DNA from 2 places in the Agrobacterium sp. 5Ca50 genome. Region 1 is predicted to be linked to the other one. Evidence: riboswitches for the same ligand, from Rfam matches in the RefSeq annotation. Region 1 holds a riboswitch; the other holds the start of a gene.
The links. Region 1 has a riboswitch for S-adenosylmethionine ahead of metA (homoserine O-acetyltransferase MetA). Riboswitches for the same ligand answer to the same signal wherever they lie in the genome.

Region 1 (3,284 bases):
CGGCCATCGGGATCAATGATCTGCAGCACGACGTGGCTTGGGCCATGTTCCATGATCAGCCAGTTGCTTTTACCGATACCATCACTGCCGCCATGGATATGGGTGACGCCTTTTTCGTTCAGTTCAAGCTGGTATTCTTTGCCGTCAATCGAGAAACGCCCGCTATCGATACGGTTGGAGTTACGGCCGGGCGTTGCACCGAAATAAGAGGAATATTGCGGATAGTCCTCAAACTTATCAAAGCCGAGAACCAACGGTGGCTGATGGCCATCGAGGCGCAAATCCTGAATGACTGCGCCCCAGGTGATAATATTGGCGGTCAAACCGCCTGCCGAAATAATGACGCGCTCCACTTTTTCGCCGGTGGGCGTTACGCCGAAGTTTTCCCGTGTGGCACCATTCGTCATTATATCGACCTCCGTTTGCAAGAATTACGGGCCAGACGTTGCGTCATTTCCCATCGCTTCGCAATCGGCAAATTTCACTTTCCGATTTCGTTCAGATCGTAATAGGTCGTCTGATAGATTTCATTGATCCAGTTGCCGAAAAACAGATGGGCATGGCTGCGCCAACGGTTTTGCGGGGTGATATCAGGATCATTGTGCGGAAAGTAATTATGCGGCACCTTGATCGGAATACCAGCATTCACATCCCGGAAATACTCATCGGAAAGCGATGTGGAATCATATTCCACATGGTTGAACATGTAGAGACGGTTGCCCTTCTTTTCATGCACCAGGCAGACACCCATCTCCTCCGATTCCATCAGGATTTCAAGCTCGGGGTGCTTTTCAATGTCCTCGCGACGGACCTCGGTCCAGCGTGAAACCGGCACCTGGAAATCGTCGGAAAAACCGTTCAGATAGATGGACGACGGGCAAAGATTGCGGTGACGATAAACACCAAACGCCTTTTCCTTGAGCGGATGTTTTGGCACGCCATGGAAATGGTAGATGGCCGCCATCGCGCCCCAGCAGACGTTCAGGGTTGAATGGACATTGGTCTGCGTCCACTCAAAAATCTTCTGCATCTCGTCCCAGTAGGTCACATCCTCGTAAGCAATGGTCTCGACCGGTGCGCCGGTAATGATGAAACCGTCAAACTTGCGATGCTTGACCTCTTCCCAGGTCTCATAGAACGACAAGAGATGCTCTTCAGAGGTGTTCTTGGCACGGTGTCCGCCAATACGCACCAGCGAAAACTCGACCTGCAAAGGGGATGCGCCGACTAGGCGCGCCATCTGGATTTCAGTTTTGATCTTGTTCGGCATGAGGTTCAAAAGCCCGATCTGCAACGGGCGGATATCCTGACGAACAGCCGCCGTTTCGGTCATCACCCGCACACCCTCATTGATGAGGGTTTCAAAAGCAGGCAGCGTATCGGGTATTTTGATGGGCATATTGGAACACTCTCATCCGGCGGGTAACCAAGGCAGACAGCCCGGACAAACCGCACAAAACAAAAAAACCGGCAACGAAATCGCAACCGGTTCTTGGAAAATCCACGTTTCCTCGACCCTTTAGCGACTTCTTTAAAGTGGCTGCAAGCCGGTCGGCAAATCACCACTATGAGATTACATAATCCCGCATGATGCGAAAATCAATATAGCCGCATTTGCGGGCGCTGGCCGTTCCCTTCTGCGAACATTTGGGCTATTGGCGGGGCATGGAAAAAACGGGCTTTACAATTCTGCTGGGCGGCAACCTGTCGGTGACCGAGCGCGTGCGCAAAGCCGCAGACGGAACACGCGTCATCGCAGCCGACAATGGCATGCGCCATGCGCAGCCGCTATCGCTGACACCGGAATTGTGGGTGGGAGATTTTGATTCCACCGACACCACTCTTCTCACCGAATGGCCGGATGTGGAGCGTCACACCTTTCCCGCAAGCAAGGCCGCAACAGATGGCGAGATCGCTGTCTCGCAGGCGATTGAGCGTGGTGCCCAAAGCCTCGTTCTGATTGGCGCACTGGGTGGCGACCGAACCGACCATGCCTTTCAGCACATGCTGAATGCCATCAGCCTTAAGGAAAAAGGTTACGATGTCACCCTTCTATCGGGTGAAGAAGAGGCCTACCCCTTGGTATCCGGTGGCGAGAAAGCACTCGACTTACCCGCCGGTTCGCTGTTTTCCGTTCTCGGTTTCAGCGATCTTGACGGCCTTGACATCGAGAACGCCCGTTATCCGTTGAATGACTATTCGCTGACCTTCGGCACATCCCGCACAATTTCCAACGTTGCGGAAGGTCCGGTGCGCTTCTCCCTGAAAAGCGGTAGAGCCATCATCCTTGCCCGCCCTTATGACATGACTGGAGCCTGAGCCTTGGCGCCTCCCATTTTGAAACTTGACGATATCACGCTGACCTTTGGCGTTACGCCGCTGCTGAACGGTGCCAACCTGCAAGTGGAACCGGGTGACCGTATCTGCCTCGTTGGTCGCAATGGTTCCGGCAAGTCCACGCTGATGAAAATTGCCGCCGGCCTGGTCGAAGCGCAATCGGGCGAGGTTTTCCGTCACCCCTCCTCGACCATCCGTTATCTTGAGCAGGCACCGGATTTCAGCGGTTACGATACCGTACAGGCCTATGCCGAAGAAGGGCTTGGACCGGGCGATGATCCCTATCGGGTGACATATCTGCTTAACCACCTTGGCCTGACGGGACAGGAAGACCCCAAAAGCCTGTCCGGTGGTGAAGCCCGTCGTGCGGCGCTTGCTCGCGTCATGGCACCTGAACCCGACATCCTGATGCTGGACGAGCCGACCAACCATCTGGATCTGCCGACAATCGAATGGCTGGAAGATGAACTGCAGAAAAGCCGCAGCGCACTGGTCCTCATTTCGCACGACCGTCGGTTCCTTGAAAAAGTTTCCAACTCCACTGTATGGCTTGATCGCGGTACTTCGCGTCGCCTCAGCCGCGGCTTTGCCCATTTCGAGGAATGGCGCGACAAGGTGCTGGAAGAGGAAGAACTCGAGCAGCACAAACTCGGCAAGGCGATTGAGCGCGAAGAACACTGGATGCGCTATGGTGTAACCGCCCGTCGCAAACGCAATATGCGCCGCGTCGGCGAACTTCAGGCGATGCGCGCTCAACATCGTGGCCACAAGGGACCGCAAGGTTCCGTGCAGACCACAGCTGTCGATACCCGTGAATCCGGCAAACTGGTGATCGAGGCCGACAGCATTACCAAGTCCTATGGTGATCGCACCATCGTGGCACCCTTCTCACTGCGCGTGCATCGTGGCGACTGTATTGGTCTGGTTGGGCCAAACGGAGCAGGCAA
Region 2 (3,284 bases), 390 kb from region 1:
CATAAAGGCCCTGCGGTTTTTCCAACATGTGTTCATAGACCAACCGCCCGACAATCTGGCCATGTTCCAGAATGAAGGGCACTTCGTGGCTGCGCACTTCCAGAACAGCACGGCTGCCTGCGCCGCCAGCGCTGACATGGCCAAAACCGGGATCGAAGAAACCGGCATAGTGCACACGGAATTCACCGACCAGCGGATCGAAAGGTGTCATTTCCGCCGCGTAAAGCGGTGGCACATGCACGGCCTCTCTGGACACGAGAATGTAAAACTCGTCGGGATCAAGGATCAGTTCGGAGCGGCCACGGTTATAAAGAGGCTCCCAGAAATCAAACACATCATGCTGCGCCTTGATGTCGACATCTACCACCGAGGTGTGATGTTTGCCGCGATAACCGATCAGACGGTCCTCGCCAAAACCTTCTAGATCGATCGACAGCGCAATGCCGCCGCCGGATACGTTCGGGGTTTCACTGGCAACCAATGTTTCAGCCGCGTGCAGTGACAGAAGTTCGGCTTCATTGAGCAGCGCATGGCCGATGCGGAAACGGATTTGCGACAGGCGCGAGCCACGGCGCACAACAATCGGGAACGTGCGCGGGCTGATTTCGAGGTAAAGCGGGCCCTTGTAGCCAGCCGGGATTTTGTCGAACTCCTGCGCGCTATCTGTGATGACCCGGGTAAAGATATCCAGGCGGCCAGTCGAGCTTTTCGGATTGGCAGACGCGGACATTCCGGCGGGCAGATCAACCGTTTCCATCAAGGGCACGATGTAGACACAGCCGGTTTCCAGAACGGCACCGTCACTGAGGTCAATAGCGTGCAACCGCAGGCGCTCGAGTTTGGACATGACTGTGCAATCAGGACCCGGCATGAAGCTGGCACGCACACGATACGCGATTGCACCAAGCCGCAGATCAAGGCTGGCAGGCTGAACCTGGTCGGCATCCAGTGCTGCCTCGCTTTTCAAATTGCCGCTTTCGAACAGGCCGCGGATGGCTCCATCCGTTAAAATACCGGTCGTTCTTTTCATGATACTCACCTGTTGCTTTTCCAACCGACAAAACCAAAACACCGGCATTGACGCAAGCCGTTAACGGGCGTATGCCAATTTTATCCCGTGGTGATTTGGCCGGTCGGCTTGCAGCCACGTTAAATAAGTGGCTAAAAAGACCGGGTGTTCGAAACCGGTCTGCTTTTGCGGCCGGTTTTTTTGTTTGAAGGTGATGGACATGAGCAATAACTGGCGCCCGGCAACGAAACTCGTTCACGGCGGAAGCCTGCGTTCGCAGTTCGGCGAAACATCAGAAGCACTCTACCTGACACAGGGTTTTGTCTACGAAAATTCAGAAGCCGCCGAGGCTCGCTTCAAGGGTGAGACGGAAGGCTTTATTTACGCCCGTTACGCCAGCCCTACCAATGACATGTTCGAAAAACGCATGTGCCTGCTGGAAGGCGCCGAAGAAGCACGCGCCACCGCATCGGGCATGGCTGCTGTTGCCTCCGCCATCCTGTGCCAGTTGAAGGCTGGCGACCATATCGTTGCCGCCCGCGCCCTGTTCGGCTCCTGCCGCTGGGTTGTTGAGACGCTGGCTCCAAAATACGGCATCGAATGCACGCTGATCGACGGTCGTGACCTTGCCAACTGGGAAGGCGCCATCCGCCCCAACACCCGTCTTTTCTTCCTGGAAAGCCCGACCAACCCGACACTGGAAGTGGTTGATATTGCCGGTGTTGCCAAGCTGGCCAACCAGATTGGCGCAAAGGTGGTTGTCGACAACGTTTTCGCCACGCCGCTTTTCCAGAAGCCGCTGGAATTGGGTGCACACATCGTCGTCTACTCCGCGACCAAGCACATTGATGGTCAGGGCCGCTGCCTTGGCGGTGTCGTGCTTTCCGACAAGAAATGGATCGAAGAAGAGTTCCAGGAATATTACCGTCATACCGGCCCTGCCCTGTCGCCGTTCAATGCATGGACGATGATGAAGGGACTGGAAACATTGGCACTGCGCGTCAAGCAACAGACCGCCAATGCTACCCGCATAGCCGACTTCCTTGCTGAACAGAAGCAGGTTGCAAAGGTTATCTACCCGGGCCGCAAGGACCACCCGCAGGCAGATATCATTGCCCGCCAGATGACCGGCGGGTCGACCATGGTGGCTTTTGAGCTGAAGGGTGGCAAAGAAGCAGCTTTCGCGCTGCAGAACGCCCTTGATATCGTGAAGATTTCCAACAATCTCGGCGATGCGAAGAGCCTGATCACCCACCCTGGCACCACCACCCACAAAAACCTGACGGATGAAGCCCGTGTCGAAATGGGCATTGCCAGCGGTACGCTGCGTCTGTCCTGCGGCATTGAAGACACTGACGATCTGGTTGATGACTTCGCCCAGGCGCTGTCCAAGGTCTCGGCCTGATACCAAACGAAGCCGTGCTCTCCATCAAGCACGGCTTTTTACTTCGCCCTAAATTTACCTTCTATTTCAGCATTTAATCTACTATCCGACATTGTCAGCGTTCGGTACCGCCTGTTTTATGTCAATTCTTGACGAATACCGGATGTTATAGTGTAGAATAAAGCAGATCATTAAAGGTAGCGCGTATGTATCGTGCAACGACAAATGGGATCGAAGTTGCTGTCGACCCTTATTATCTTGAAGAACAGTCGGATCCGGACGATAGTCGCTACGTCTGGGGCTACAAGATTGTCATTGCCAATAACTCCCATGCAGCCGTGCGCCTGACCCACCGTTATTGGCACATTACCGACCAGAACGGTCAGGTCGACGAAGTTTCCGGCCCTGGGGTGGTTGGCGAAGTTCCACACCTGCAACCCGGTGAAACCTATGAGTATTCCTCCGGTTGCCCGCTCGATACGCCTTCAGGCATGATGTTTGGCCACTACCAGATGGAAACCGATGACGGTGAAGTTTTCGATGTCGCCATTCCAGCCTTCTCGCTGGATACGCCCGGCTTGACCCGCGTCCTTAACTAAATAAAAACGGGCGCAACTTTCGTCACGCCCGCCTTTGATAGTGTGGTGCTTGTCGACCATCCGCCAGATCAGTTCTTGGCAGTTGCCAGAACGTCGAACTCGCTGGTTTCATAGCGGTAGGTTGTCGAGCAGAACTCGCAAGTTACCGAAACCATGCCGTTTTCTTCACTGTCGCGGATTTCCTCTGCGGTAAAGCCGGACAATACGCCCTTGATCTTGTCGCGCGAGCAATTGCAACGGTCAAATACCGGCTGTGGATCGTAGATCCGTACACCACGTTCATGGAACAGTC

Region 2: it holds a riboswitch for S-adenosylmethionine, as region 1 does, so the genes downstream of both, ACZ5FM_RS00175 (O-succinylhomoserine sulfhydrylase) here and metA (homoserine O-acetyltransferase MetA) in region 1, are expected to answer to the same signal.

What each region holds. Positions count from the first base shown of each region.
Region 1 is NZ_AP026438.1:3,344,574-3,347,857, forward strand. Features, by position in the region: gene ACZ5FM_RS16050 (aldose epimerase family protein) at 1-407, opposite strand, end outside; gene metA (homoserine O-acetyltransferase MetA) at 482-1,399, opposite strand; SAM riboswitch at 1,500-1,576, opposite strand; gene ACZ5FM_RS16060 (thiamine diphosphokinase) at 1,666-2,319, shown strand; gene ACZ5FM_RS16065 (ABC-F family ATP-binding cassette domain-containing protein) at 2,323-3,284, shown strand, end outside.
Region 2 is NZ_AP026438.1:35,160-38,443, reverse strand. Features, by position in the region: gene ACZ5FM_RS00180 (2'-deoxycytidine 5'-triphosphate deaminase) at 1-1,030, opposite strand, end outside; SAM riboswitch at 1,108-1,186, shown strand; gene ACZ5FM_RS00175 (O-succinylhomoserine sulfhydrylase) at 1,230-2,414, shown strand; gene apaG (Co2+/Mg2+ efflux protein ApaG) at 2,600-2,992, shown strand; gene ACZ5FM_RS00165 (Hsp33 family molecular chaperone) at 3,061-3,284, opposite strand, start outside.